Regions from separate parts of the Dyella sp. AD56 genome, predicted to be linked through region 2. Evidence: riboswitches for the same ligand, from Rfam matches in the RefSeq annotation. Region 2 holds a riboswitch; each other region holds the start of a gene.
The links. A riboswitch is a leader RNA that binds a small molecule or an ion and turns the genes downstream of it on or off. The one in region 2 is predicted to bind cobalamin.

Region 1 (9,882 bases), on a different contig from region 2:
CGGATCTTGGCACAAGCGGCTTGCGTAGACAGCAGTCGTGGGGCGTTTCTGAAAGCGCTGTCGGTAAGGATGACGACAGGACTGGGTTAGACTGTCAGCCTAGGAGTCCTTCTATGCTGTCTTTCCGCCCCGATCGCGCCAAGGTGGCGCACGAGGTCGGCGCCACAGTGCGCCTTGCCCTTCCCCTGATCGCCGCGCAGCTCGCCGCGGTGGGTCCGAACTTCGTCGATGCCGTGCTCGCCGGGCACCTGAGTGCGCACGTGCAGGCGGCGGTGACCACAGCGGTCAGTATTTGGGCGCTGGCGCTAGTCAGCGGTCTGGGCATGATGATGGCGGTGCCGCCGTCGGTCGCCCAGTTGGACGGCGCGGGGCGCCGTCACGAAGCGGGTGCCGTGTTCGTGCAGGCGTTGTGGCTGGCCTGGGGCATGGGCATCGTGTTGTGGTTCCTGGTACGCCATGCCACGCCGTTGCTCGATTGGATTGGCGTGGTGCCGACGCTGCGCACCGACGTCATGCACTTCCTGCACGCCATCAGTTGGGCGGCGCCAGCGATGACGAGTTACTTCGCCATCCGCGGCCTGTCCGAAGGCCTGTCGATGACGCGTCCGTCGATGTACTTCGGCTTTGGTGGCCTGTTGGTGCTAGCGCCGCTGGGCTACGTGCTGATGTACGGCAAGTTCGGGTTGCCCGCGCTGGGCTCGCTGGGCAGCGGCATCGCCACCGCGACGGTGTTGTGGCTGGAGATGCTGGCGTTCCTATGGTTCGTCATCAAGCACCCGGCCTATCGCGACGCCAACCTGCGCGGCGGCATGGCCTGGCCCAAGCCGAAGATGATTCTCGAGCTGGTAAAAATCGGCGGCCCGATGGCCGTGACGCTGCTGGCCGAGGGTGGACTGTTCGTGGCGGTGGCGCTAGCCATCGCGACGCTGGGCGAGACGGTGGTGGCGAGCCATCAGGTGGCGCTGAGCGTGGCGACCATTGCTTTCATGGTGCCGCTGGGGTTGTCGATGGCGATCACCGTGCGGGTGGGCAACGCGGTCGGCCGTGGCGATGCCCAGGGCGTGCGTTATGCCGGCCTTTGTGGCGTCGGGCTGGCGCTGTGCGTGCAGACCGTTTCCTCAACGGTCATGCTGACCCTGCCGCACGTGCTGGCGAGTGCGTACACGCATGATGCCGGGGTGATCGCGCTGGCTGCGCAGCTGATGGTGCTGGCCGGGTTGTTCCAGTTTTCGGACGGCATCCAGGTCACCTCCAACGGTGCACTGCGCGGCCTCAAGGACACGCGGGTGCCGATGGTGATTACCCTGTTCGCCTACTGGGGTGTCGGTATGCCGGTGGGCTGGTGGCTGGCGTTCCGCCACGACATGGGCGCGCGGGGCATGTGGATCGGCCTGATCGCCGGGCTGACCATGGCGGCCATCCTGCTGTTTACGCGCTTGTACCGCAATACGTCCCACGAACGCTGGCGCCGTACCCCCTAAGGTTGTTCGGTGCCTTACGGCCAATCCCAACGCGGGAACGGGTAAAGATGACGGGCATGTGCGGTTCGTACCACATGACCTTCACCACACGAACAGCTACGCTGTTGTGGACATCCTGAGGAACCTCGCATGGCGGAGCCCCGTACGAACGGCTTTTGGGCCTTTCTCTGCGTTCTTGGACGCGGTATCAACATCGTCAGGTTGACCCTTCTCAACCTGATCTTCTTCGCCTTCCTGTTTCTGTTCCTGCTGGTGCTGATTGTCGGCTTTGCCGGCACTCGCGCTGAGCACGTCATTCAGAGCGACAGTGTGCTGGTCATCAAGCCCAAGGGCGATCTGGTCGAGCAGTACAGCATCGACCCGATGCAGCGCGCGCTGGCCAGTCTGTCGGGCAACCCGCCCAAGCAGATCCAGCTGCGCGATCTGGTTGGCGCCATCGATGCCGCCGCCAAGGACGCACGCATTACGCGCATCCTGCTGGAGCCGGGCGAGCTGCAGGGTGGCGGCTTTGCCGCACTGCGCGAAGTGGGCGCGGCACTCGACCGCTTCCGCGCTGCCGGCAAGCCGGTGGTCGTGTGGGCGCCGAGCCTTGACCAGGGCCAGTACTACCTCGCCGCGCATGCCGACCGTGTACTGGTCGATCCGCAGGGCGGGGTGATGATTACGGGCCTGGCCAACTACCGCTTGTTCTACAAGGATCTGCTCGACAAGCTCGGTGTGGACGTGCACTTGTTCCGCGTCGGCCAGTTCAAGAGCGCCGCTGAGCCGTACATCCTCGACCACGCCTCGTCCGAAGCGAAGGAGGCCGACAGTTTCTGGATGGGCGGCCTGTGGGATAGCTATATCAACGAGGTGGCCAAGCTGCGCAAGCTGGATCCGGCCACGTTGCGTACGGATATCGACACGCTGCCGGAGACGATCGCCAACGCCAAGGGTGATCTCGGCCAGCTCTCGCTGGAGCAGCACCTGGTCGATGGTGTGGCGACGCCGGCCGAAGTGAACGCCATGATGCGCAAGGAAGGCGTGCCCGCCGGCAAGAAGGGCGAGGGCTTCCGCCAGGTATCGTTGTCGCAATATGAAGGCACGATTTCCGAAGACGCCACGCAGACGCCGGGTGTTTCCGTGGTGGTGGCGGAAGGCGAAATCACCGGTGGCAAGCAGCCGCAGGGCACGGTGGGCGGCGATTCTACGGCCGAGCTGATCCGCGCAGCGCGTGAAGACAAGCGCACCAAAGCATTGGTGCTGCGCGTGAACTCGCCGGGTGGCGAGGTGTATGCCGCCGAGCAGATCCGCCGCGAAGTGGCACTGACCCGCGAGGCCGGCATTCCGGTTGTGGTGTCGATGGGTAACGTTGCGGCCAGCGGCGGCTACTGGATCTCGATGAACGCCGATCGCATCTACGCCGAGCCCAACACCATCACCGGCTCCATCGGCATCTTCGGCATGATCATGACGGTGCCGGGTACGCTGGATAAGCTGGGCGTGAAGAGCGACGGCGTGGGCACCAGCCCGCTGGCGGGTGCGTTCGATATCACGCGTCCGCTCGATCCCAAGGTGGGCACGGTGATCCAGGCCACCATCGAGAAGGGCTATCGCGATTTCGTCGGCAACGTGGCCAAGGCCCGCGGCAAGCCGTACGACGCCATTGATGCCATTGCGCAGGGGCGCGTGTGGACCGGCCAGCAGGCGCTGGATCGCGGTCTCGTCGATCAGCTTGGCGGTATCGGTGAAGCCGTTGCCGACGCTTCGCAGCGCGCCAAGCTTGGTAAGGACGCACCGGTGCGTTACGTGGAAGAGCCGATGGGTGGCTTCGCACAGTTCCTGATCGGCCTCAACAACGATGCGATGGTGCAGATGGCGCAGTCGTACGGCGTGCAGTTGCCGTCGTGGGTTGCCCACATCAACACGATGGCGCCGGAACTGAAGTTGTTGCGCACCGCACAGGCGGGGCGCCCGAACGTTTACGCCTACTGCTTCTGCTCGCCACGTTGAACCGTGGAATCTCGTCGCGCCGTCGCGCGACGAGATTCCGATACATCGAGCCGCCGCCGATTTCCGGTGGCGGCTTTTTTTATGCCTCGACAGTGGCCGATTCGCGCATGCGTCGTGCCGACGCGACCATGGCGACGAGGGCTGCACGCACTTCGGTCCAGCCGCGGGTTTTCAGGCCGCAGTCCGGGTTCACCCATAGCTGTTCCGGCTTGAGCACGTCGGCGGCCTTCTGCAAGAGCTCAGTCATCTCTTCGACGTTTGGCACGCGGGGCGAATGGATGTCGTAGACGCCCGGGCCAATGTCGTTGGGATAACGGAACCGCACGAAGGCATCGAGCAGCTCCATGCGCGAGCGGGACGTCTCGATGGAGATCACGTCGGCGCCCATGGCGGCCACGGCTTCGATGATGTCGTTGAACTCGGAGTAGCACATATGGGTATGGATCTGCGTGTCATCCTCCACGCCCGATGCGGTAAGGCGGAAGCTTTCCACTGCCCAGGCGAGATACTCACTCCAGTCCTTGCGGCGCAGGGGCAGGCCTTCGCGCAGTGCCGGTTCGTCGATTTGGATGACGTGGATGCCGGCGGCCTCGAGGTCGAGTACTTCGTCGCGCAACGCGAGGGCGATCTGGCGGCAGGTGGTGGAGCGCGGCTGGTCATCGCGCACGAATGACCATTGCAGCACCGTCACTGGGCCAGTGAGCATGCCCTTCATTGCACGCTTGGTGAGTGACTGCGCATAGCGCGACCAGCGGACGGTCATCGGTGCTGGTCGCTGCACGTCGCCGTAGATGATCGGCGGCTTTACGCAGCGTGAGCCGTAGCTCTGCACCCAGCCGAGCTTGGTGAAGGCAAAGCCGTCCAGCTGTTCGCCGAAGTACTCCACCATGTCATTGCGTTCGAACTCGCCATGCACGAGCACGTCCAGGCCAATGTCTTCCTGGAAACGTACGCAGCGCTCGGTTTCGGCTTCGAGGAAGGCCTCGTAGTCCTCGATGGAAAGCTTGCGGGACTTGAATTGCGCGCGGGCTTCGCGCACCTCATGCGTCTGCGGGAACGAGCCGATGGTCGTGGTGGGGAACAGCGGGAGATGCAGGTGCTGCTGTTGCGCTGCCTTGCGCGCGGCATGCGGTGAACGACGCGACAAGTCGGTCGCGTCGATGGCCGCCATGCGCTCCGCCACGACGGCGCGATGCACGCGTTCGGACTGCTGGCGGGCCAGCTGTTGCTCGCGGGCGGTGTCCAGCGTGGTGTAGGCGCGCACTAGCCCCTTCACAGCATCGGCCAGTACTCGAAGTTCGCCGATCTTCTGCGTCGCGAAGGCAAGCCATGACTTGAGGTCCGCGGGCAGCGCGTTTTCAACGGAGGCATCAACCGGTACGTGCAGCAGTGAACACGACGGTGCAATCTGCACGCGCTTACCGAAGCGGTCGTGAGCACGACGCAACGTCCGGAGTGCGCGATCCAGGTCGGCGCGCCACACGTTGCGTCCGTCGACGAGGCCGAGCGAGATGATCTTTTCCTCGCCCAGTGCGTCGAGCACGGCGTCGAGCTGCTCGGGTGCGCGAATGAGATCGATATGCAGGCCGTCGACCGGCAGCTCCGCAGCCAGAGGCAGATTCTCGCCGAGCGGACCGAAGTACGTCGCAAGCAGTAATTTCGGGCGTTCCACTGCGGTCAGGGCGTGGTACGCCAAGCGGTAGGCCGCGTGATCGTCACCATCCTGATCCAGCACCAGGCAGGGCTCGTCGATCTGTACCCATTCGGCGCCGGCCTGCTTGAGCTTCGCCAACAGTTCCGCATAGACAGGCAGCAAGCGCTCCAGCAGTGCCAGGCGATCGCTGCCATCCACGGCCTTGGAGAGCAGCAGGAAGCTCACCGGTCCCAGCAGGACGGGGCGAGCATCCAGGCCTTGCGCGCGGGCTTCCAGATACTCCGCGACTGGCTTATCGCCGCGAAGGCGGAAGCTCTGTTCCGCGTGGAGCTCCGGCACCAGATAGTGATAATTGGTGTCGAACCATTTGGTCATTTCCAGCGCATGCAGGTCGATGCCGTCGCGCTGCCATCCTCGCGCGAGCGCGAAGTAGCCGGCGTACGCATCGCGCTCGACCAGGGAGCGATAGCGCTCGGGAATGGCATCGAGCAGGAAGGCTGTGTCGAGCACGTGGTCGTACAGCGAGAAGTCGTTGCAGGGAACGACGTCGGCGCCGGCGTCCCGCTGCAATGCCCAGTGCTTTTGCCGGAGTGCTGAAGCGGCTTCTTCCAACTGCTGCGACGTGGTTTCGCCGCGCCAGTAGGACTCCAGTGCATGCTTGAGCTCGCGCCGCGGGCCAATGCGGGGGAAGCCCAGGTTGGTAACGGTAGTCATGTTTGCGTGTCCTCGATTCGTGATGAATGAGGAACGAAGGAACTGCGCCAAAGCGATGCGGACAGCATCGACCTCCACGCCAGCGACCTTCGCCCCCTCGGGCGAACCGGAACAGCCGCGGGCGGGCACGGAGGCGCACGCCGTGGGCGCGGGCCATGGCGCGACATCCGGCCGCTTCCCCTCGGAAGCTCCAGGTCTGACAGAAGGACGAGCCTTCTGGCCGGGGCAGGTCTTCGGGCTCGTGGACATGAAGCACGTCAATGCTTCGCCTACTGTTCGCCGCTTCCCGGCCGAAAGGGCCAGTGCTTATGGCGAAGGTCGTTTCCACACACCGCTGCGGGGCAGCGCCGGAATTGGCCCTTACGGGCCGCACCGGCTTCCCTTTTAATTTCATCCTTTCATCGCGATGAAAAGATGAAAACCACCAGCGGCGCAAAAGTACGCCCGCGCGCCAGGGCGCGTCAAGCGATTTCCGCGGGGGGATTGGACGGCCAGACGGCCTTATGCGATCGCTGCGCTGTAATAGTCGCCGTGGCGTTCCACGCACACGGGCATGCCGAATGTTTCGGAAAGCAGGGCGCCGGTGAGCACGTCGTGCTTGGCACCTTGCTTGTGCAGGCGTCCGTCACGGAGTAGGGCGACCTGCTGGATCTCGGGGAGAATCTCTTCTACGTGGTGCGTCACCAGCAGCAGCGTGGTGCCCTGACGCGCAAGGCCGCGCAGGTTCTCCAGGAAACGCCGGCGGCTCGCCATGTCCAGGCCCGCGCAGGGTTCGTCGAGCAGCAAGGCGCGTGGTTGATGCACCAGTGCGCGAGCAATGAGCACACGCCTCGCCTCACCGGTGGACAGGCTGGCCATGGTGCGCCCAAGTAGATGCGTGGCGCCGGCTTGATGCAGTGCTTCGTTCGCTCGCTCGCGCATGGTCCGCGTGACGTAATGGTCGAGCCCCAGCCGTTGCGCGGCGAAGAAGCTGGACAGCACGGCTTCGGAGACTTCGAGCGTCGCGTCGGTGGTGCAGTCGTGTTGCAGGGAGGGCGACACAATACCGAGCAGCCCGCGCAGATCGGAAACGTGCCAACGATCGCGGCCGAATACACGCACCGGAGCGCGGCCGTCTTCCCGCGCGAGCGGGTACAGCTCGCGCGTGATCAAGCGCACCAGCGTGGACTTCCCCGCGCCGTTGGCACCGAGGATGGCGGTGTGCTGGCCAGCGCCAATGCGCAGGCTGAAGCGATCGAGGATCAATCGGTCACCGCGCATCACGCTGGCATCGTCGATGTCCAGCAGTGGCGCGTTGGCAAGTTCGTCGTGATGGGCGTTCATGCCGGACACGATGCTCGTCCAGACGTCCATTTGCCAAGTGCCGAACATTTACTGCTGTGCTGCCTCGATCTGTTGCTGCTGCTTCTTCGCCTGTTCGTCCACGGTCTTCTGCACATCCGCCGCGCGTTGCTCGTCCTTCTTCATGTCGTCCCACGGCGTCGCCACGCGCGCGGCGCTGGCGGCAGCGGGGGCGGACTCCGGTGCGGGCGCTTTGCCGGAGCAGGCGGTCAGGGAGAGCAGACAAAGCAGGGGGACTAGTCGTTTCATGGAAGGCCTCTCCGATGGAAGGTCACACCTGCATGGTAGCGGGCCATGCTTGGCGCAGAACGTGTACAGGCTCTAAGCTCGACGCATGAACGCACGCATCGATGCCTGGCAGCTGCAAGGACACACCGCCCTGATCACCGGAGCCAGTAAGGGCATCGGTTACGCCACTGCCCGTGAATTGGCTGGCCTCGGCGCCAACTTGCTGCTGGTGGCACGCGATGCTGATTACCTGGAACAGGTGCGTGTGGAGTTGCTGGACGACTTCCCAGGCATCGAGGTGTTGGCGTTCGGTGCAGACCTGGGACAACAGGAAGATCGCCTCGCCGTGTTCGACTGGGTCGCCGATCTCGGTGCGCCGCTTTCCCTGCTGGTGAACAATGCCGGTGGCAACCGTCCCGCGCCGACGCTGGCGTATCACGAGGACGAGTACCGGGCGATCTTCGAGCAGAATCTGTTCTCGGCCTTCGAGATGTGCCGGTTGGCGCACCCGCAGCTCGTGCAGCACGCCAATGCAGCCATTGTGAATGTGGGTTCCGTCTCAGGCGTGACGCATGTGCGCACGGGATCGCCCTATGGCATGACCAAGGCCGCCCTTCATCAGCTCACCCGCAATCTGGCGGTGGAATGGGCGGCGGATGGCATCCGTGTCAACGCGGTAGCGCCCTGGTACATCCGCACGCAGCGTTCCGAGCCGGCGCTTGCCGACGACGAGTACCTCGATGAAGTACTCGACCGCACACCGCTGCGCCGCATTGGCGAGCCGGAGGAAGTAGCCGCGGCCATTGCTTTTCTCTGTCTGCCTGCGGCGAGCTATGTCACCGGCCAGGTGCTGGCGGTGGATGGGGGCTTTCTCAACTACGGGTTCTGACTCGCCGTTCGCATGGGCTTAGTCACGCGGCGAAAAGACGAGCCAAACTGGCGCTGATCGCGCGTTTTCCACAGCGAATGTGGATGGGCGCATGGCAAGCCTGTGGATAGGCCGCGCAAGTGCACGCCACGGTTGAAGTTTCATCATCATGCGCAAAAGATCGACAGCGGCCGATGGTTTTCCACAACGAATGTGGATGGCCTCTTGGCAAGCCTGTGGATAGTCGATGCAAGTGCGTGACAGTGCGAGATTTTTATCATCGTGCGTACTTTTACAGCAGCGCTGACGCGTGGATTTCCACAGGTTATGTGGATGGCCTATGGGCAAGCCTGTGGACAGTTGATGTAAGTGCACGCCGGTACGAGATTTTCATCTTCGTGCGCATTTTTGCGCCAGGCTTGGCGCGGCCTTTTCCACAGTAAATGTGGATGGGACCCGGGTAAGCCTGTGGATAGGCGATGCAAGTCCATGTCGTAGCAAAGCTTTCATCATCATGCGCAGATTTGCAGCAGCTCGTGTAACTGTGTTTTCCACAGCGTTTGGGGAAACCCTGGTGGCAAGCCTGTGGACAAGCCGTCATTGGCCTTGTGCAGCGTAGACTTGCATGACATTGCGCAAAAAATGAGCAGTCGTAAATCAACAGCTGCGAAGTTGCCCACGCAACTCCTGCTCGCGCTGCTCCAACGGAGGCTGATCACTCTTGAATGCGCGCCTGAGCTTGCTCTCGATGTCGTCGTACGCATCACGTAGGGAGCGGCAGGTCTCGGCTCGCGTCAATGGGCGGCACTGGTCCTGTACCCAGACGTAGTAGTTGGCGATGAGTCCGGGCGTAACGCGTCCGCGGTTGAGCTCGGGAGCGGATGCGCCGGCGGCGCCTGGTCCACCGTAGGCCTGCGAAAGAGGCAGTTGTGCGGCGCCGAGAATGCCGTAGGGCACCTGATAGGGCTGGGGATCACCGTTCTCGCTGGTGTACGTCTTGCCGTCGGTTGCGCGTACGCATGCATACAGGACGGGCAACGACGACTCGATCGGCGGTGGCGGTAGTGGTGGCGGAGGTGCCATGTCGGCCTCCGGCGCAGGGACAGTCTCTGGCTGTGCCGGCGTGTAGGCTGGGGTATCGTCTAGGTGCAGCACCTGTTGGCGCTGCTGGCCTTGGCACGGCTTGTCCTGGAATGACACCTTGCCGCTGGCGTCGGTGCATTGGTAGGCCGTGCCCGCGACGGCGGGCAGGCTCAGCAGTAGGAGCGAAGCGAGAAAGCACAGGCGGATCATGCCTATCCTCCCGGCAGTCTCAGAACTCGGCGACGTGTTCTTCAGCGGCGAAGCCGAGCGTCACCGCACCTTCGCCCACATTAACCATGCCGGTGATACTCATCGGCGCTTCCATCAAATCTACGCCGCACTCTTCGCACGCCGTGCGCAGTTCTGCATAACCGGGCAGCTTGGCCAGTTCAGCCAGATCGCCGCCGTAGCTCACGCATACCGCGGGTACCAACAGGCCGGCGTGGACGCGTTGCGCGGCGTAGTTGAAGAGTGTTTCCGCACCGTGCTCGAAGCCACGCACCTTACCGACCGGGCCTGTT
Region 2 (9,882 bases):
GCCGGGCTGTAACGGTACATACCCTGCACCTGCTTGCGACGCAGGTACGACTTGCTACGCAAGCGTTCCATCATGGTCAGCACGGTGGAGCGCGCGAGGCCGCGTGGCTCGCCAAAGCCGGCCGCCACCTCGCCGACCGATGCGTCGTTGTGTTCGGCGATGTACTGCAGGAGCGAGAGCTCCTGATCACCGATGGAAGGCTTGCCCATGTCCATGATCCTGATGACTACAGCTGTAGTCACGCTACGCCTTGACTACAGCTGTAGTCAATAGGCCGATCGGGAGGGATTTGCGTCAGTGCTGACTTGTTGCAATGCACAATAATCGGCGTAGAGTGCGCGCCGTCCTCATCCGATAGCGCGCCTGGAGTGCGCTGATATGACGGCCACCTCGCCACATACCGCTGACCTGTTCCGCCACATTCGTCGACGATTTCTTTTGACGGGTTAGCAACCTCTCCTTTTCCTTCGCGCATCGATCGATGGCGGCACGCTCAACGCGCCGTTGGCGGTCGGTCGCGAACACGCATCCGGACGGCGCTCGCCGAACGATTCATCACACACGGGGAAATCCATGAAGACGCTTGTCGATTGGCTGGCGCGACGGCTATGGCCGTTCGTGTTCTGCCTGCTGCTGTACGTCGGTCTCATCGGACCGGAACTGATCTCGGCTGCCAGCACGTTGGCCGTGGTCGTGGGCCTGGTCGTGTTGGCCTTGCTGTTGGCGTGGGGCTACCTGCTGCTGCGCCGCGGTTTCACTCACAAGGAATGATCACCATGAAACGCCTGTTGATGTTGTCGCTCTCCGCCCTGTTGCTGGCCTCCTGCTCCAAGGTGCCGGCGGGCAACGTCGGTGTGAAGTTTCAGATGTACGGCGATGGGAAGGGTTCGCTGCAGGAGCTGCCGCCTGGCCGTTACTGGGTAGGCTGGGGTTACGAGATGTACACCTTCCCCACCTTCACCCAGACGTACACCTTCACCCGTTCGCCGACCGAAGGCCGACCCACCGACGAGTCGATCAGTTTCCAGACGTCGCAAGGCCTGACGGTGAATGCGGACGTGGGCATCACGTATCACATCGATCCGTCGAAGGTAACGCTGATCTTCCAGAAGTACCGCAAGGGTATCGACGAGATAACGGACGTCTATTTGCGCAACATGATCCGTGATGCGCTGGTAAAGGAAGCATCAAGCCTGGACATCGAGTCGGTGTATGGCAAGGGCAAAGCCAACCTGATCGAAGCCGTGCAGAAGGACGTGAGCGACGAAGTCGCCGCCGTTGGCATCGACGTGGAAAAGATCTACTGGGTTGGCGAGCTACGCCTGCCGGAGAACGTGGTGCAGTCGATCAACGCCAAGATCCAGGCGACGCAGATGGCGGAGCAACGCCAGAACGAAGTGGCGCAGGCGAGGGCTGAAGCGGAAAAGGTGGAGGCTGAAGCGCAGGGCCGTGCCCAGGCTCAGATCACCATTGCGGAGGCGGAGGCGAAAGCCATTGAGCTGAAGGGTGAGGCGTTGCGGTCGAACCCGAATATCGTGCAGATGTCGGCGATTGAGAAATGGGATGGGCATTTGCCGACGTATACGGGAAGTAGTGCGGTGCCCTTTGTGAATCTTGGGAGTGTGTCGGCGGCTAAGTGATGGTGGCTCTTTCCCCCTCTCCCCTTTGGGGGAGAGGGTTGGGGTGAGCCCCGAAAAGGGGGTAAAGGTCGGGTGCTCGCCTTAGCGTTTCATTGATGCCGTCATCCCTGCGTAGGCAGGAGGCGCCTTTCAACAGCCGAATGGCTGGTCATCCAGTAGCCGTAGGTACGGTTATCGCCTCATGCCTTATCGCGACCTGGCCGCTTACGCAGCGGGCGTTTCGACCTTCTGCCGAAGGCCGAGTCACTTTTCTTTTGCTGGCCCAAAAGAAAAGTAACCCAAAGAAAATGGCCTTTAGAGCTCCGGTAGCATCGTGTTGGATACAAGCCTTGGGGCTTGAGGTACTCGGTACCGGGCGTTCTCCTTATTGGACGATACGGCTACACCGCAACGCACCGGTGCACTGAGGAGCTCTGCATTGCGTGGGGATAAGCCCGAACGGCTGAGGAATCGTGAGGTTGGGCAACCTCCGCCTCTACACAGCGGGTACACCGAAGCGCTTCGCAACGCGCCGTCGCCAAGAGGGCTTAAAGCAGGTGTCGCTATGCATCCCGATCGCAGAGGCTAGGGAAGTGGACGCTAGGCTTCCCGACCGGTGTGGAGAACTCACCACATAACGGCATCGTCTCCGTCCATTGCCCTGGCTTTGTGTACCGGCTCTCTGCTCCAGGGCAGGAGTAACACGACCTGTCGTGATGCGATGTGCAGCGCAGCTGCACGAGCCGTCTGCTTGCGGCTTTTGATCTTCCAGGGCCCCGTATGAGGCGGCGGGCGGGTGGAGAAAAGGCCCGCAGGGGAATCGGCAGGGATGCCGATTCCTTTTCGTCGGGGCAGGAGCCCCGTCGAAAAGCCCGGAACCCGACCGCGTACCTGGAGGGCGAAGCCCGGAAGGCGCCTCATCCGGGGTGCCCTTTCTTTGGGTTACTTTTCTTTGGGCAAGCAAAGAAAAGTGACTCGGCCTCCGGTAGGAGGCCGAAAGCCCGCCGCAGGCGAGCCAGATCGCGACAACACACCAACTACAGCGACAACAGCGTCACATCAGAACGACATATCAAACGCCACATCACCCTGCACACCCACCTGATAAGCCGAAACCCGACGCTCGAAGAAGTTCGTCACTTCCTGCACATCCTGCAGATCCATGAAGTCGAACGGGTTCTTCGCACCGTACTTCTTCGGCAGATCAAGCTGGACCAAGCGCTGGTCCGCGCAGTACTCCAAGTACTGGCGCATGTCCTTCACCGACAGACCAGCCACACCACCAGAAAGCACATCCTCGGCGAACTGGGTTTCGCAGGCGATAGCGTCTTCCAGCATCTCTTCAATCTGCGTGCGCATCTGCTCGTCGAACAGATCCGGCTCTTCGGCGCGCACCGTGCGCACCACGTCGAACGCGAACGCCATGTGGCAGCTCTCGTCGCGGAACACCCAGTTGGTGCCCGAGGCCAAACCGTGCAGCAGGCCGCGCGAGCGCAGGAAGTACACGTAGGCGAACGCAGCGAAGAAGAACAGGCCTTCGATGCACGCGGCGAAGCAGATTAGGTTCAGCAGGAATTGGCGGCGGTGCTCGCGCGTTTCCAGCTTCTGCAGGCCTTGGATGGAATCGATCCACTTGAAGCAGAACTCGCCCTTCTGACGGATCGACGGGATGTTCTGGATCGCGTCGAACGCCTTGTTGCGCTCGGTCGGATCGGGAATATAGGTGTCCAGCAAGGTGAGGTAGAACTGCACGTGCAGCGCTTCTTCGTACAGCTGGCGCGAGAGGTACATGCGCGCTTCGGGCGCATTGATGTGCTGATACAGGTTCAGCACCAGGTTGTTCGCCACGATGGTGTCGCCGGTGGCAAAGAAGGCCACGAGACGATGGATCAGGTGGCGGTCCGCGTCGGACATCTTGGACTTGAGGTCTGTCGTGTCCAGCGAGAAATCCACTTCCTCGACCGTCCAGGTGTTCTTGATCGCGTTGCGGTACATCTCGTAGAACTCGGGATAGCGCATGGGGCGCAGGGTGAGTTCAAAGCCGGGATCAAGGATGTGCTGGGCACGTTCGGGTTGGGCGGACATGGGATTTCCCGATTAATTGTTATAGGTGATGGTGCGATCTGGTACGGGGAGCGGTCAGTTTGCCGGCCGCGCGTTCAACCAGTCAGTCGCTTCGTCCACGGAATGCACGAAACGGATCGCAGTGTGATGGGCGTGCTCGCGAGCCAATTCCGCGAAGCGTTCGCCGTACGATGAAAAATCCTGGATGACCAGGGCCACGGGAATCTGGTAGTTGGTGAACTTCTGGAAGAGTTCACCGGCCAGGCCCGTGGCGAGCCGGAAGAAGTCCGGTGACACGTCTTGCTCCGTGAGTACCAATCCGCCGGAGCCGAAGCTCGCGGCGAGGACGTCGGAGATATCCTGCCGCGAACCGATCACGAGGGATCGGTCCGCGGCGAAGATGATGGAGCGTGTGGACGACATGACGCCTTACTGGCAGGCCTCGCAGTATTCCGGGTTCTCCAGCGAGCAGAACACGGCTGCCGTGGCCTCTTCCTGATCTGCAACAGGCGCAGGCTTCGCGACCGGTGCTGCCGAGACCGTGGTCTTGGCGATCTTGGTGGCCGGGCGCGAACGCAAGTAGTACGTGGTCTTGATGCCTGACTTCCACGCGTACATGTACATGGAGCTGAGCTGCCCGATGTTCGGGTTTTCCATGAACAGGTTCAGCGACTGGCTCTGGTCGATGTACGCACCGCGCGCGGCGCCCAGATCGATCAGTGCCTTCTGCGGCAGTTCCCACACGGTGCGGTAGATGGTGCGCAGGCGCTCCGGAATCGCACTGATGCCCTGGATGGAACCTTCGGCCAGCTTGATGGCATCGCGCACGTCGGCGGTCCACAGGCCCAGCGTCTTCAGCTCTTCCACCAGGTAGCGGTTCACTACGAGGAAGTCGCCCGACAGCGTTTCGCGCTTGAACAGGTTGCTCACCTGCGGCTCGATGCATTCGTAGCAACCGGCAATCGACGCGATGGTCGCCGTCGGTGCGATGGCAATCAGTAGCGAGTTGCGCAGGCCCTTGTCCTTGATCGACTCACGCAGTTCGTCCCAGCGTGCCTTGTCGGTGGGCGTGGCATTCGACCAATAATCGAACTGCAGCTCACCGTTGGCCGCGCGGCTTTCGGCAAAGCCCGGGTGTGCACCGTTCTCCGCGGCCAGCTCGTTCGACTGCCACAGCGCGTTGTAATAGATCTCTTCGGCGATGCGCGTAGAAAGCATCAACGCTTCAGCCGAATCGAACGGCAGGCGCAGTTTGAAGAACACATCCTGCATGCCCATCACGCCCAGGCCCACCGGACGCCACTTGTTGTTGGCGACCTTGGCGGTGTCGATCGGGTAGAAGTTGAGATCGATGACGCGATCAAGCTGGCGCACGGCGGTACGCACCGTGGCGGCGAGCTTGTCGAAATCGAACTGGCCGTCCACTACGTGGCGCGACAGATTCACCGAGCCCAGGTTGCACACTGCCGTTTCATCGGCATTAGTGACTTCCAGGATTTCAGTGCACAGGTTCGACAGGTGGATGACGTTTTCCGGCTTCGCCGTCTGGTTGCTGGTGGCGTTGCTGCGGTCCTTGAAGGTCATCCAACCGTTACCGGTCTGCGCCAGCGTGCGCAGCATGCGGGCGTACAGCTCGCGCGCCTTGACCTTCTTGGTGGCGAGGCCTGCGGCCTCCGCTTCACGGTAGGCCTTCTCGAACGTCTCGCCCCAGCTGTCGACAAAGTGCGGCACGACCTTGGGATCGAACAGCGACCACTCGCCGTCGGTCTCCACGCGGCGCATGAACTCGTCTGGGATCCAGTTGGCCAGGTTGAGGTTGTGCGTGCGGCGGGCATCGTCGCCCGTGTTGTCGCGCAGCTCGAGGAACTCTTCGATATCGCCGTGCCACGGCTCCAGGTACACGCAGGCAGCGCCCTTGCGCTTGCCGCCCTGGTTCACCGCCGCCACGGAGGCGTCCAGCGTCTTCAGCCACGGCACCAGGCCGTTGGAGTGGCCGTTGGTGCCCTTGATCAGCGAGCCGCGCGAACGCACGCGCGAGTACGCCAGGCCGATGCCGCCAGCGAACTTGCTGAGCTTGGCCACGTCGCCGTACTTCTCGTAGATCGACTCCAGCGAGTCGGCCGGCGAGTCGAGCAGGAAGCACGAGCTGAGCTGTTCGTGCGCGGTACCCGCGTTGAACAGAGTCGGCGAGCTGGCGATGTACTCCAGCGAGGACAGCAGGCGGTACAGCTCCAGCGTTTCGCCGATCTCGTTGCCGCCGAGCGCGCAGGCAATGCGCATGAAGAAATGCTGGGGCGTCTCGATGACCTTGCGCAGCTGCGGATGGCGCAGCAGGTAGCGGTCATAGACGGTGCGCAGGCCGAAGTACTCGAAGCGGCGCGTGGCGAGCGGATCGATCGCGTCGTTGAGCTTGCGCGAATTGGCGGAAACGAAGTCGCGCAGGCGTTCGTTGAGGATGCCCAGTTCCGAGCCGCGCGCGATGGACTGCGAGAAGCTCTGGATTTCCTGGCCGCTCACTTCCTTGTCGACAAACGCGCCCAGCAGGCGCGCGGCGAGCTGGCCGTACTCGGGTTCCTCGGCGGTGAGGGCGGCCGAGGTGCGGATGGACAGCTGATCCAGTTCCAGCGTGGTGGCGCCGTCGTACAGGCCGCCGATGGTCTTGAGCGCCACGCGCATCGGGTCGACCGCATGCAGACCTTCCGCGCTACGGGTAACGGCGCGGACGATCTTGTTCACGTCCACCACTTCCTGGCGGCCGTTGCGCTTGGTCACGCGCATCTGGCCGGGGTTGTGGGGTGGGGTCAGGGCAAAGGGGGTATCCGTGCGCGGCGCTTCGGCCACGGCGGTGTCGGCAGAGAAAGCAGAGGTGTCGGCGCGCTCGTCTTCACGCTCGCGGCCAGTGGTATCAATAGGTTGCATGGCGACTTCGCTCCAAGCTTGGTCATCAACTGCCTGCTCGCGCGCGCAGGGCTGAGTAAATGAAGGTGAAGTCTCGCGGACGGTCGAGCGGCAGGGCAGGCGCCCCGCGCATCGACGCACTTCCCCGCGGAAGCCGTCACCCTTCACCGTGGTGCGTGGCCACGGCTGTCGGCAGGTCTTCGGACTCGTGGACATGGGTCTTTCGACCCGCCTACTCGCTCCCGCTTCCCAGCCGCTGAGGGCCAGTGCGTTGTTGGCTTTCGTTTCCACTTACCGCTGCGGGGCAGTCCCGGATTTCCACCGGATTCCCTTTTAAACCAGTCCGACCATAGGTCTGAGATTGGCACCGACGAGGCACAACATATCGGGCTACCTCGGGCCGGTCAACCCAATAGATTGTGGATTGAGCGTGGATAAGCCGGAAAACTTCAGGAGGGGGGCGGAGTTAGGAAATGCTAGGAAATTTTCAGGCGACCGTGGGTTGCCGCAGGGGGTGAAGAACACCTAATGGCACGTGGCGTCTGCGGTGAGTGGCAGGTGGTCTCAAGGGTCAGTGAGAATCGATGGACGATGGTTCGGTACGGCCCTGATGCAGCGAAGCATGTTGCGGATCTTCCAATCCGCAAGGCAAGCTCCCGGCTCGCCATCCGGCTACCAGACAAATCGAGGCCAGAGGCTATGGGGCACCCGCTGTTGCTCGTCCAGCTTGTTGTGATCATCGTGGCGGCGCGGCTGGTTGCGGCCATCGCCCGTCGCTTCGGTCAGCCGGCCGTGGTGGGCGAGATGCTGGCGGGGCTGGCGCTCGGCCCCATCGTGTTTGGCGCCATCGCGCCCACGTGGCAGCAGCGACTGTTTCCGGCGGACAGCCTGGGCAACCTGCAGAGCCTGAGTACGCTGGGCCTGGTCCTTTTTATGGTGGTAGTCGGTGCGGAGTTGCGTGTGCCGGCTAGTGCACGCGGCGGTTTGCTGCGGCCGGCCGCATGGATCGGCGGCATCTCGGTCGTGCTGCCGATGGCGCTCGCCCTGGGTATCGCACCGCTGCTGTATGCGGACTACGCGCCGCCAGGCATCACTAAGACGGCCTTCGCGCTGTTCTTCGCTACTGCCTGCGCCATCACCGCGTTGCCGGTGATGGCGCGCATCGTGAAGGAGCGCGGCCTCACCGACAGTCTGCCGGGGCGATTGGGCATTGCCGCGGCCGCCGTGGTCGATGTGCTTGCGTGGATCATGTTGGCCTGTGTGGTGGCATTGATCAGCGCGCACGGTGACTGGGCACCGTTCTGGCGCACCGTGATGGGTCTGGTACTGCTGCTCGTGTTGACGTGGTTTGTGCTGCGTCCGCTATGCGCGCGGTTGCTGACGCGTCACGCCCCAGAAGGCAATGCGAACGCTGCGGTGCTCGCTTTCCTTCTGGCGGGAGCCTTTGGTTGCGCGGCCATCACTGAGTGGCTCAACTTGCACGCCGTGTTCGGTGCCTTCCTGTTCGGCGTGTGCCTGCCGCGCGACGACCGCTTGCTGCACAAGCTGATCGAGCGCGTGGAGCACGTGACAGTGGCGACGCTGGTGCCTGTGTTCTTCGTGCTGGCGGGCCTGAGCACCAGTGCGCAGGTGCTCACGGGCGGCGCAGGTGTGGCGTTGCTCCTGGTGCTCGCTGTTGCCGTTTTGGGCAAGCTGCTGGGCGGCACGGCGGGAGCGCGCATCGCCGGGCAGAGCTGGCGCGACAGTTTCACCATCGGCTCGCTGATGAATGCGCGCGGGATGATGGAGCTGATTGTCATCAAGGTGGGCCTTGATGCCGGCGTCATCAACACCGCGATGTTCACCATCCTGCTGGTGATGGCCATCGTGACTACGATGATGACGACGCCGATGGTGATGGCATCGTACGGGCGGCCGCGACACGGAACGGCGGTTGCGTCAAATCGCTGACCAACCGCATCGCCTGGCCGTCAGCTCACCGTTAGTGGCTGTCGAGCGCCGTCGCTAGGTAGTGGTTACCAGATCCGCACCCGATCCTTCGGATCGAGGTACAGCTTGTCGCCCGACTGTACGTCGAACGCCTGATACCACGCATCGATGTTGCGCACCGGTCCGTTGACGCGGAATGCTCGCGGCGAGTGCGGGTCGCTGGTCACCTGGCGGCGGATGGCGTCGTCGGTGAGTTTGCCGCGCCACGCCTGCGCCCAGCCCAGGAACACACGCTGGTCGCCGGTCAGGCCGTCGATCACCGGTGCGGGCTTGCCATGCAGTGAGGCATGGTAGGCGTCGAGCGCGAGGGTGAGTCCACCGAGGTCGGCGATGTTCTCGCCCATGGACAGGTTGCCGTTGATGTGCACGCCGGGCAGCGGCTCGAAAGCGTCGTACTGCGCGCCGAGTTTCTTCGCGCGCTCCTCGAAGGCCTTTGCATCGGCGGGCGTCCACCAGTCGCGCAGCGCACCGCTCGCGTCGATCTTGCGGCCTTCGTCGTCGAAGCCGTGCGTGAGCTCGTGACCAATGAAGCCGCCGATAGCGCCATAGTTGATGGCGGGGTCAGCGTTGGGATCGAAGATCGGGGGTTGCAGGATGGCGGCAGGAAAGACGATGTCGCGCAGCGTGCCGTTATAGGCATCGTTGGTCTGCGGCGTCATGCTCCAGTCGCTGCGGTCGACCGGCTTGTCCAGACGATTCACGTAGAACGACCAGTCGGCTTGCGCCGCGCGCAGCACGTTGCCGGCTAGGTCGTCACCTTGGATGGCGACGTCGGTGTAGTCACGTGGATGGTCGGGGTAGCCGACTTTGATGGTGTAGGTGTCGAGCTTCTTCAGCGCTTCTTTGCGTGTTTCCGGTCCCATCCAGTCGAGCTTCTCGATGCGTACGTGATAGGCCGCCTTCAGGTTGCCGACGAGTTGCTCGATCTTCACCTTGGACGCGGCAGGGAAATACGTGTCTGTGTAGAGCTGGCCCACCGCCCAGCCGAGATTACCGAAGCAATAAAGGCGTTCGCCTACCTCGCAATCGCCTCCCGACACGGCATGCACACCGCGCTTCCAGCGCGCTTCGATCTGCTGTTGGCCGGCCAGCGTTTTGTTGTGCATCTCGAAGTACGCTTGCTGGAACGGATCCGAGAGGTAATAGGCGGCGTTGTCCGCGATGCGCGTGGCCTGCCAGGCCTGGATCGTCGTGACGGGCGTCTTCGCATACAGCGCGGTCAACTTCGGGAAGGCGGTCTTCTCCATCACGACCACGTGCGCCTGCTTTCCGAGTTGCGCCGCCTTGAAGAAATCGCTCCAGGCGAACCCGG
Region 3 (9,882 bases), on a different contig from region 2:
GCGACAGCATCGACGCCAGGCGATCGCTGGCCGAGCGCAACCACTCGCGCGCCTCCGCATGCCATGCCACATCGGCAAGCGCCTGCTTCAACACGAAACGCGTCGGCCCGCTGAGCGTCCAAGGCCCCAGCCGGTCGCGCAGCGCTTCAAGCAACTCGGGTTGCGCCGCGACGAATCCCGCGCGCGCACCGGCCATCCCGAAAAACTTGCCTGCGGAGCGCAGCACGACCAGACCCTCGCGCCACGTCTCGCCACACAGGCTCTCGCCCGGCGTCGCGTCCATAAAAGCCTCATCGACGATCAGCCAGCCACCACGCGATGCCAGCGCCTGATGACAGGCGCGCAAGGCCGCCGGATCGAACCGATCGCCTCCGGGGTTGTTCGGATGGATTAGCACGACCACATCGAAACGCGACACGTCAGCCAGCAAGGCGCTTGCAGGCAGCATATCCACCATGTGACCGGCACGGCGCCACGCATGCGCATGTTCGTTGTAGCCGGGCGCAATCACGCCCACACGCGACGGCGGACGCAACACGGGCAAGGCCTGGATGGCGGCCTGCGAACCGGCGACAGGCAGTACGTGCAACGCGCCGTAATACGCACAGGCGATCTCCACCAGTCCGTCATCGTCTTCGGGCAGCCGCTGCCACACCGAAGCGGGTACCGACGGCACAGGCCATGCAAACGGGCTGACGCCGGTGGAAAGATCCAGCCAGCGATCTGGCGGGATGCCGTAGGTACGGGCCGCTTGCAGCAGGCGTCCGCCATGCTCAAGCATGGCCAGCGCCCCATCGCACGAGTCCTAGCAGCACCATCACACCCAGCCACAAGGCAACGCTGCGCCGAACCAGCCGCAACGCGCGCACGATGGCATGCGCGTCAGGCGGCTCACCCTCACCAAGCGCTGGACGCAGTTCCCACACCCCGTCGTAAGGCGCCGCACCGCCGAGGCACACCCCGAGAGCACCTGCGCCCGACGCCATCACCGGCCCGGCATTGGGGCTATCCCATTGCGGTGCCTGCGTACGCCAGCAGCGCCATGCACCCGTCGCATCACCCAGCAGCACATAGCTCAACGCGGTGAGCCGCGCCGGAAGAAAATTGAGTACGTCGTCGATGCGCGCCGCGGCCCAGCCGAAGCGCTCGTAACGTGCGGTGCGATAACCCCACATCGCATCCAGCGTATTGGCCAACCGGTAAAGCACAGCACCGGGCGCGCCGAGCACGGCAAACCAGAACAGCGCGCCGAACACCGCGTCGTTGCCGTTCTCCAGCACCGATTCCGTCGCTGCCGCGGCAACCTGCGCATCGTCCAGTACACCGGTATCCCGGCTCACCATGCGCCCCACCGCAGCGCGGGCGCCAACGAGGTTGCCATCGATAAGCGCACGTGCAACAGGCATGGCGTGGTCGGCGAGGCTGCGCAAACCGATGACGAGATAGAGCACGAACACCTCGAAAGCGAACGACAGCCACGAGGCCTTATGCAAAAACCATGCATCGAACCACCATGTCACCGCCGTCAGCGGAAGCACGGCCAACACCCACGCCAGAACACCGGCGATGCGCCGATCGGCGTGGCAGCGAGACTCAATGAAGCGTGACAGACGTCCAAACCACACCAGCGGGTGCCATCGCCGTGGTTCGCCGAGCCACGCATCCAGCAGTACCGCCAACACCATGGCCAGCGCGGTCATCATGGTCGGAACAAGGCTACTGCTGCGTCAGGATTGGAAGGAAAGTAGAGGTGCATGAAGCTCGCCGTAAAACGCTTGCGCCGATACACACCTTCTCTGCTCGGTCCGCCGTCGGGATTACTCGCCATGGCCAGAGGTGTTTCGTCGATCTGCGCCAAGGCGTAGTGGAAGGTATGCCCGCGCAGCTCGCCCTCAGGCAACGCCACGGACTGCATACCAAGACCGCCCAGACGCGACTGCATCTGCGCACGCCCCTGCAACAACCCCGTCATGGGGAATGCGGAGCCATCGACACTCGCCAGCGAATCGAGCGCGTAGAGCATGCCGCCACATTCAGCAAGCAATGGGCGGCCGGCCTCCACGTGTGCGTGCAGCTCGTGACGCAAGGCGTCCTGTTGCGAAAGCGTCAGCAGGTGCAGCTCGGGGTAGCCCCCTGGCAACCATGCCGCATCGCAAGCAGGCAACGCCTCACCGGCCAGCGGCGAGAAGAACCGCAACTCCGCACCGGCCTCGCGCAACAAGTCGAGATTGGCCGGATAGAGGAAACAGAAGGCTGCATCGCGTGCAACAGCAATGCGGACGCCATGCAACGTCTTCGGCACGGCAGAGCGCGAGGCGGTTGGAAACGACACTGGTGGAGGGAGTTCGGCGGAGGCGTGCGTCGCCCATGCGTCGGCCAGTGCGTCCAGCCGCGCATCGATATCACTCAGCTCCGCGGCGGCCACCAGGCCGAGGTGCCGCTCCGGCAGCGCCATCGCCGCGTCGCGCGGCAATGCTCCGAGCCAATGCAAATCGCCCGGCAGGCTGCCGGCAAGCAATTGTGCGTGGTACGCACTGCCCACCCGGTTGGCGGCCACGCCATGCACGCGCAGGCCTTCGCGATAACGCGCCAACCCGAGCGCGAGCGCGCCGAACGTCTGCGCCATGGCGGATCCGTCGATCACGGCCAGCACGGGCACATCAAAGCGCTGCGCGAGATCGGCGCTGGACAGGCCGCCATCGAACAGGCCCATCACGCCTTCGATAAGGATCAGGTCCGCCGCGCCAGCCGCTTCATGCAGCCGCGCACGCACATCATCCTCACCATTCATCCACAGATCGAGCTGGTACACCGGTGTGCCGCTCGCCCGCTCCAACACCATCGGATCGAGGAAATCCGGCCCCGTCTTGAACACACGCACCCGCTTGCCATTGCGGGTATGCCAGCGCGCCAGGGCTGCCGTCACCGAGGTCTTGCCCTGCCCCGACGCCGGTGCAGACACCAGCAATGCGGGACACGAGACGCTTTGGCCGCTCATCGATGACTCCTGATCTTTACCCACTCGACACGCCCGGACGACGCGTCAGAGCTCAATGCCCTTCTGTGCCTTGATGCCCGCCTGAAACGCGTGCTTTACCACGCGCATTTCCGTCACTGTATCAGCCAGTTCGACCAGCGCGTCTGGCGCGCCACGCCCGGTGATCACTACGTGCTGCTGCGGTGGCCTCGCTCGCAACGCATCGCATACTTTCACCACATCGACGTAGCCCTTCACCAGCGCGATATTGAGCTCGTCGAGCAGTACAAAATCGTATGAGGGATCGGCAAGCATCCCTGCCGCCACGGCCCAGGCCGCTTCCGCCGCCTGAATGTCGCGCGCCTTGTCCTGCGTTTCCCACGTATAGCCTTCGCCCATCACGTGGTAGTCGAGCTCCTCCGGGAAGCGACGAAAGAACGCTTCTTCGCCCGTGGAAAAGCTGCCCTTGATGAACTGCACTACGCCGCAACGGAAGCCGTGCCCCAGCGAACGCGCGAGCATGCCAAAGCCAGATGAACTCTTGCCCTTGCCGTTGCCCGTGTTCACTACCAACACGCCGCGTTCGATGGTGGCGCGGGCAATCTTGCGATCCACCAGCTCCTTCTTCCGCTGCATGCGCTCGCGGTGGCGCTCTTCTGGGGTCGATGCGTCGTGGTGCTCGTTCATATCTTTGCGTTCCCGTGTTCAGAGGAAGACGACGCGAGCCGCTCAATCAGCGCATGCAGCACCAGCGCCACAGCCACGTAAATGAGGGTGGTACGCACGAACAACGGCCCCCACAGCCACAAGCGCGACACGTATTCGGTCATGTGCGGCTGCGCGTAGCGACCACCCAGCCAATAGAACGAGCCGTTGGAGATGGCAAACGACAACACGGCAGCGACAAGCGATACGCCGAACGCACCCAGTAGCGACAGCATGCGTCGATCCATGTGTGGTGCGTACCAACGGCCTGCATACCACAGCACCGCGTACGCCAACGGCAAGAACGAGTAAGCGAGAGTGATGCAGAAATCACTCACTCCCGCAAAGCTGATGGACACCCAGTCCAGCGCGACTGAAAGTAGGACCATCACGACGAACGTCCAGTGGTGACGCAAGTACAGGCCGCCGAGAAAGAACACCGCCATCGACGCATCGGGCAAGTGCAGCACGTCGCCGAAGTGCTTGAAGCGGGTGGCGATCATCACCGCCATCAGCACCAGCCAGAGCGCGTTGAAACGGGAAACCGACAGTGCTTTCACGGAAGCTCTCCTGATCGATGCATCGTGGAACAGCACCGGGCCCCGTGCGGGGCCCGGTGTCATGGCTTACTGCGCAGGCTGATAACGCAGGGTCAACATGTAGTTACGACCCGGCTGATTGAAGTACCAGGCGGTCTCGTAGTTCTTGGCGAACGCATTATTGAGCGCCAGCTGTAGTTTGAAGTCCCGAGAGATGGCGTAGGCCACGCGCAGATTGGTGATCGCATAGGCGCCCAGCGGGTGCTGGTTGGCCAGATCGTCGTAACGGCGACCCGACACGAACCACGTACCACCCACGCTGAAATCGCCGAAGGTGCGATCAATATCGACATTACCCGTCTGGCGCGCACGGCGCGGCAACAGGTTGCCTTCGTAGGCGGTGGATTCATCACGCGGATCCAGCCAAGTGGCCGTACCCGTCACCAGCCAGCCGGCGACATGGCCGCTCACCACGCCTTCCGCGCCACGGATACGTGCTTTGTCCACGTTGGCTGCCGCCTGGGTAGCGGCATCGTAGGTGATGAGATTGTTCACGTTGTTGCGGAACGCATTCAACGACCAGTAACCCCAGCCATAGCTACCGCGCAGACCGAGCTCGATGTTGTGCGCCGTTTCCGGCTTGAGGTCCGGGTTGCCGTAGTACGGGTAATACAGGTCGTTGAAGGTCGGCGCCTTGAACGCCGTGCCGTAGCTGGCGGTGAGGCGCAGGGTCTGGGTGAAGTCCCAGCCCCACAGCAGGCTGCCGGTGTTCTTGCTGCCGAACTGACTGTTGTCGTCGTGGCGCACGCTGGCCTGCACCGACTGGCTGCCGAAGGTCTGCTGCCACTGCGCGAATACGCCGCGGTTGATGCGGCTGTCGATCGGAGCCTGCGTAAATGGGTTGATGTAACCCGCCGTGCTGTCCACCTGATCGCGCTGCCAGTCGAAGCCCGTGCTAAGCAGGCCGCCCCAGAAGCCAATGTCCGCCTGCGCGGTGCCGACATCGCGATGCGTGTCGAAGCGACTGACGTACGCGCCCTGGAGATAATCCTTCTCGAAATCGTCGCTGGTGCCGAGGCTGAGCGTCAGCTTGACGTTGCTGGCCGGGCGATAGTGCACGCGGCCACCCACCACCTGCGTGGCGCTCTTGTCGGAGTCGGTGTAATTGCCGTCATACCAATTGTGGCCTTCACTGCGGAACAGGCGCACGTCCGCATCCCACTGCTCGTCGAACTTGTAACCACCCTGCAGAGTCAACGCGGTATTGCGATAGCCGTCCTTGTCCGGCTGGTCGGCGAAGCACGCAGCGCCCACTTCGGCCGCACCGATACGGCACGAATTGATGCCGTGGGTCTGGTCGTGCGACACCTCCAGCGAGTACCAGCCATCGCCGCTCTTGCCAGCGAAGCCCGCCGAACCGTTGAGGTCACGGTAGCTGCCTACACCCAGGCTAAAGGACGGCACGAAGGCACCTTCCGGGCGACGGGTGAAGATCTGGATCACGCCGCCAATCGCTTCCGAGCCGTAAAGACTGGAGAACGGGCCGCGCACGATTTCGATGCGCTCGATCTGATCGACTGGAATGTCCTGCAGAGCCGCCTGGCCCAGTGTGGCCGAGCCGATCTTGACGCCGTCGATCATCACCAGCACGTGGTCCGCCTCGGTACCACGTAGGAACGCACTGGTGGACTTGCCCGGGCCACCGTTGTTAGCGATCTGCATGCCCGGCGTACCGCGCAGCAAGTCGCCCAGCGACGCTGGCTGCAGACGCTCGATATCGGCGCGGTCGATCACAGTGACGGCCGACAGTGTCTGGTTCTGGGTCTGCTCGGTGCGCGTAGCGGTGACAACGACGCCGTCCAGGTTGGTCGTGTCGTCAGCGAACGCGGGAAAAATGACGCTCAACAGCGCCGTCGCCAGCACGGAACGACGGATCGTGGAAATTCGGATGGCCAAAACACAGCTCCTCAACCGCGCCTGCCCGCGCGGATTGCATGAAAAAAAGACAGGCGGAAGAAGGCTAGGCACCCGTGCAGCATGCACGGCTCCCCAACATGGCCCACCGCCAGTCTGGTCATACCTCGAGGCCGGTCTCCGGGCTCGCGGGTGAAGACATGTGTCTTCCAGAACGACGCCTTCCCATGCGCTCGGCACAGTGGCTTCCTGTCGCTCCGTCGATCCCCTGGATCGCACTCGCCTACCGTTGCGGGGGCAGCTCCGGAATAGGCGCCTTGGCGCCGCACCGGATTCCCGTTTCAACTATCGGCTGGTTGGCCGATGGTCACCTCAGGCGGGGCGAATGGTAGCAGACGGGGGAAGGTGGGGGCCCTGCCGGAGGTTGGTGGTGGTGTCGTGGCCCCGAGGGGTGAGGATGGTCATGCGCGGTGCGCGCATAGAGCCCCAGTTCTGCTCCCTCTCCCCTTCGGGGAGAGGGTTGGGGTGAGGGGTGGGTGCTCGCCTTATCGTCTCATCTTTAGCCGTCACATCGGCGTAGGCCGGGGTCCAATAGCGTTATCGCTCGATTGTCGCGTAGCGTCGATCTGGCCGCCTACGCGGCGGGCGTTTCGACCTCCTGCCGGAGGCCGAGTCACTTTTCTTTGCTTGCCCAAAGAAAAGTAACCCAAAGAAAGGGCACCCCCACTTGGCGCTGGCCGGCTGCGCCGGCCAGTTCGTGAGGGGTGGCCGGGCTTTTCGACAGGGCTTCCTGCCCTGGCGAAAAGGGATCGGCATCCATGCCGATCCCCCTGCGGGCCTTGTCGTCCACCCCTCACCGCCGCACAGGGGGCCGGAAGGTCAAAAGCGAAAGCGGACGGCTCGTGCAGCTGCGCCGCACATCGCATCGCGGCGGGTCGCGTGGCTCCTGCTTTAGTGCACAAAGCCAAGGCAGAAGAGAAAGACGATGCCGTTCCGTGGCGAGTTCTCCACACCGGTAGGGAAGCGTAGCGAGGCCTGCTTTAAGTCCTCTCCGCGAGGGCGCGTTGCGAAGCGCTCCGAACTACCCGCTGTGTTCCACGGGACTAGCTTCGCGTCGTCGGCAGACGATCGAAACGCCCGCTGCGTAAGCGGCCAGGTCGCGATAAAGCACGAGGCGACAGCCGACCACTGGCGAAACTCGATCTCTGCCTTCGCAGGGACGACGGCAAAGAAGAAACGGTGAGGCGAGCACCCACCCCTCACCCCAACCCTCTCCCCAAAGGGGCGAGGGAGAAGAGCAACCTGACGCCAACTACCACTGCGTCCGCTGAGGCAACAACCCCTTCAACTCCGCATCGGTGAGATTCCGCCACTGCCCCACCTTCAAATGCCCCAGCTTCACGTTGACGATGCGCACACGCCGCAACTGCGTCACGCGATAACCAAACTCCGCCGCCATCAAACGAATCTGCCGATTCAAACCCTGCGTAAGGACGATTGCGAAGCCGAACTTGGCGATCTTGCGCACTTTGCATGGCTTGGTCATCTGGCCGTGGATACGTACGCCACGTGCCATGCCTTGCAGGAATTCGTCGGTCACCGCCTTGTTTACGGCCACGAGGTATTCCTTCTCGTGGTTGTTTTCCGAGCGCAGGATTTCGTTGACGATATCGCCGTTGCTGGTGAGCAGAATCAGGCCTTCGGAATCCTTGTCCAGGCGGCCGATGGGGAAGACGCGTTCCTGGTGGTCGACGAAATTGACGATATTGTCTTTCACCGTCTGGTCGGTGGTGCAGGTAACGCCGACCGGCTTGTTCAGCGCGATGTACACCGCGCGCTTGGCGGACGGTGTGGCGGCGAGGATGCGTGCCTTGACGATCTCGCCATCCACGCGCACTTCGTCGCCTTCCAGTGCTTTCGCGCCGGTGGTGACGACTTCGCCATTGATGGTGACACGGCCGGCGAGTAGTAGTTCGTCCGCCTCACGACGGGAGCAGATGCCGGCTTCGCTGATGTATTTGTTGACGCGCATGGATCAATCTTTGGTTCGTTTGCAGGAGCGCACGCTGTGCGCTCCTGCATATTGCGGTTAGGAACGCATGCCCACGCCGCGCTTGAGCAGGTGCAGCGCCACGGCGGTCAGGCCGATCACGAACACCAACATCACCGCGAAAGCCACGCCGATCTGCACGTCGCTCACGCCGAGCACGCCGTAGCGGAACGCGTTCACCATGTACAGGATGGGGTTGATCATGGAGATGCTGCGCCAGGGTTGGCCCAGCAGATCCACCGAATAGAACACGCCACCCAGGTAGGTGAGCGGGGTGAGCACAAAGGTCGGCACCAGTGCGATGTCGTCGAACTTCTTGGCGAACACCGCGTTGACGAAGCCAGCCAGCGAAAACACCGTGGCGCCGAGCAATACCGACAGGAAGGTAATGATCGGATGCGCCACATGCAGGTCGGTGAAGAACAGTGCGATCAACAGCACCAGTGCGCCGACCACCAGGCCGCGCGCCACTGCGCCGGTGACGTAGCCCAGCAGCATCACCCAGTTGGGCATGGGCGACACCAGCATTTCTTCCACGGCGCGGCTGAACTTGGCGCCGAAGAACGAGCTGGAGATGTTGCCGTAGCTGTTGGTGATGATGCTCATCATCACCAGGCCGGGCACGATGTACTGCATGTAGGTGAAGCCATGCATTTCACCGATGCGGCTGCCGATCAGCTTGCCGAAAATGACGAAGTACAGCGTCATCGTGATGGCCGGCGGGATCAGCGTCTGCGTCCAGATGCGCATGATGCGCACGATCTCGCGGCGGACGATGGTGTGGAGTGCGACGAGGTTGCCAGCGGCGTTCATGCGGCCTTCTCCGTGGTGTCCTTACGGCCGTTCTCGACGAGTCGCACGAACAGTTCCTCCAAGCGGTTGGTCTTGTTGCGCATCGACGTCACGGTAACGCCGCGCTCGCTCAGGCCGGCGAACAGCGAGTTGAGGTCGTGCGAGCGGGACATCTCCGCCTCCATCGTGTGATCGTCCACGCGGCGCAGGCTGATGCCGTGGATGGCGGGTAGCTCGGCGGGCAGGTGGTTCACGTCCAGTACGAAGGTTTCCACGTCCAGCGAAGCCAGCAGGCGCTTCATCGAGGTGTTTTCCACGATGGTGCCGTGGTCGATGATGGCGATGTTGCGGCAAAGCGTTTCCGCTTCCTCAAGGTAATGCGTGGTGAGGATCACCGTGGTGCCAGCGGCGTTGATGCCGCTGACGAACTGCCACATGGAGCGTCGGATCTCGATGTCCACGCCAGCGGTGGGTTCGTCGAGGATGAGCAACTTGGGCTCGTTCATCATCGCGCGGGCGATCATCAGGCGGCGTTTCATGCCGCCGGAAAGCATGCGCGCCTGATGCTGGGCCTTATCCCACAGGCGCAGTTCCTTGAGGTACTTCTCGGCGCGTTCGGCGGCGATCTTGCGCGGAATGCCGTAGAAACCGGCCTCGTTGACGCAGATGTCGAACGGCTTTTCGAACTGGTTGAAGTTGATCTCCTGAGGCACCAGGCCAATGAGCTGCATGGCCTTGCCACGCTGCTTGTTGACTGACACGCCGAACACCTGCGCGTCGCCACTGGTGGCGTTCACCAGGGAGGACAGGATGCCGATGAGAGTGGATTTGCCGGCGCCGTTGGGGCCGAGCAGGGCGAAGAAATCGCCAGGCTGGACCGTGAGACTGATGCCTTTGAGGGCTTC

Region 1: it holds a riboswitch for cobalamin, as region 2 does, so the genes downstream of both, metE (5-methyltetrahydropteroyltriglutamate--homocysteine S-methyltransferase) here and DyAD56_RS03945 (ribonucleoside-diphosphate reductase subunit alpha) in region 2, are expected to answer to the same signal.
Region 3: it holds a riboswitch for cobalamin, as region 2 does, so the genes downstream of both, btuB (TonB-dependent vitamin B12 receptor) here and DyAD56_RS03945 (ribonucleoside-diphosphate reductase subunit alpha) in region 2, are expected to answer to the same signal.

The regions. Positions count from the first base shown of each region.
Region 1 is NZ_NRDP01000007.1:79,216-89,097, forward strand. Features, by position in the region: gene DyAD56_RS06445 (MATE family efflux transporter) at 114-1,481, shown strand; gene sppA (signal peptide peptidase SppA) at 1,611-3,473, shown strand; gene metE (5-methyltetrahydropteroyltriglutamate--homocysteine S-methyltransferase) at 3,553-5,841, opposite strand; cobalamin riboswitch at 6,048-6,282, opposite strand; gene DyAD56_RS06460 (ATP-binding cassette domain-containing protein) at 6,343-7,164, opposite strand; gene DyAD56_RS06465 (hypothetical protein) at 7,213-7,431, opposite strand; gene DyAD56_RS06470 (SDR family oxidoreductase) at 7,517-8,299, shown strand; gene DyAD56_RS06475 (DUF4124 domain-containing protein) at 8,936-9,571, opposite strand; gene DyAD56_RS06480 (DegV family protein) at 9,591-9,882, opposite strand, start outside.
Region 2 is NZ_NRDP01000004.1:105,963-115,844, reverse strand. Features, by position in the region: gene DyAD56_RS03970 (BlaI/MecI/CopY family transcriptional regulator) at 1-209, opposite strand, end outside; gene DyAD56_RS03965 (hypothetical protein) at 574-771, shown strand; gene DyAD56_RS03960 (SPFH domain-containing protein) at 777-1,640, shown strand; gene DyAD56_RS03955 (ribonucleotide-diphosphate reductase subunit beta) at 2,679-3,704, opposite strand; gene DyAD56_RS03950 (DUF4180 domain-containing protein) at 3,759-4,106, opposite strand; gene DyAD56_RS03945 (ribonucleoside-diphosphate reductase subunit alpha) at 4,113-6,602, opposite strand; cobalamin riboswitch at 6,755-6,968, opposite strand; gene DyAD56_RS03940 (cation:proton antiporter) at 7,281-8,531, shown strand; gene DyAD56_RS03935 (M13 family metallopeptidase) at 8,597-9,882, opposite strand, start outside.
Region 3 is NZ_NRDP01000001.1:217,261-227,142, forward strand. Features, by position in the region: gene cobD (threonine-phosphate decarboxylase CobD) at 1-781, opposite strand, end outside; gene cbiB (adenosylcobinamide-phosphate synthase CbiB) at 774-1,703, opposite strand; gene DyAD56_RS00985 (cobyrinate a,c-diamide synthase) at 1,700-2,998, opposite strand; gene cobO (cob(I)yrinic acid a,c-diamide adenosyltransferase) at 3,044-3,664, opposite strand; gene DyAD56_RS00995 (hypothetical protein) at 3,661-4,194, opposite strand; gene btuB (TonB-dependent vitamin B12 receptor) at 4,309-6,177, opposite strand; cobalamin riboswitch at 6,289-6,525, opposite strand; gene DyAD56_RS23780 (hypothetical protein) at 6,809-6,955, opposite strand; gene rluF (23S rRNA pseudouridine(2604) synthase RluF) at 7,448-8,167, opposite strand; gene DyAD56_RS01015 (ABC transporter permease) at 8,225-8,998, opposite strand; gene DyAD56_RS01020 (ABC transporter ATP-binding protein) at 8,995-9,882, opposite strand, start outside.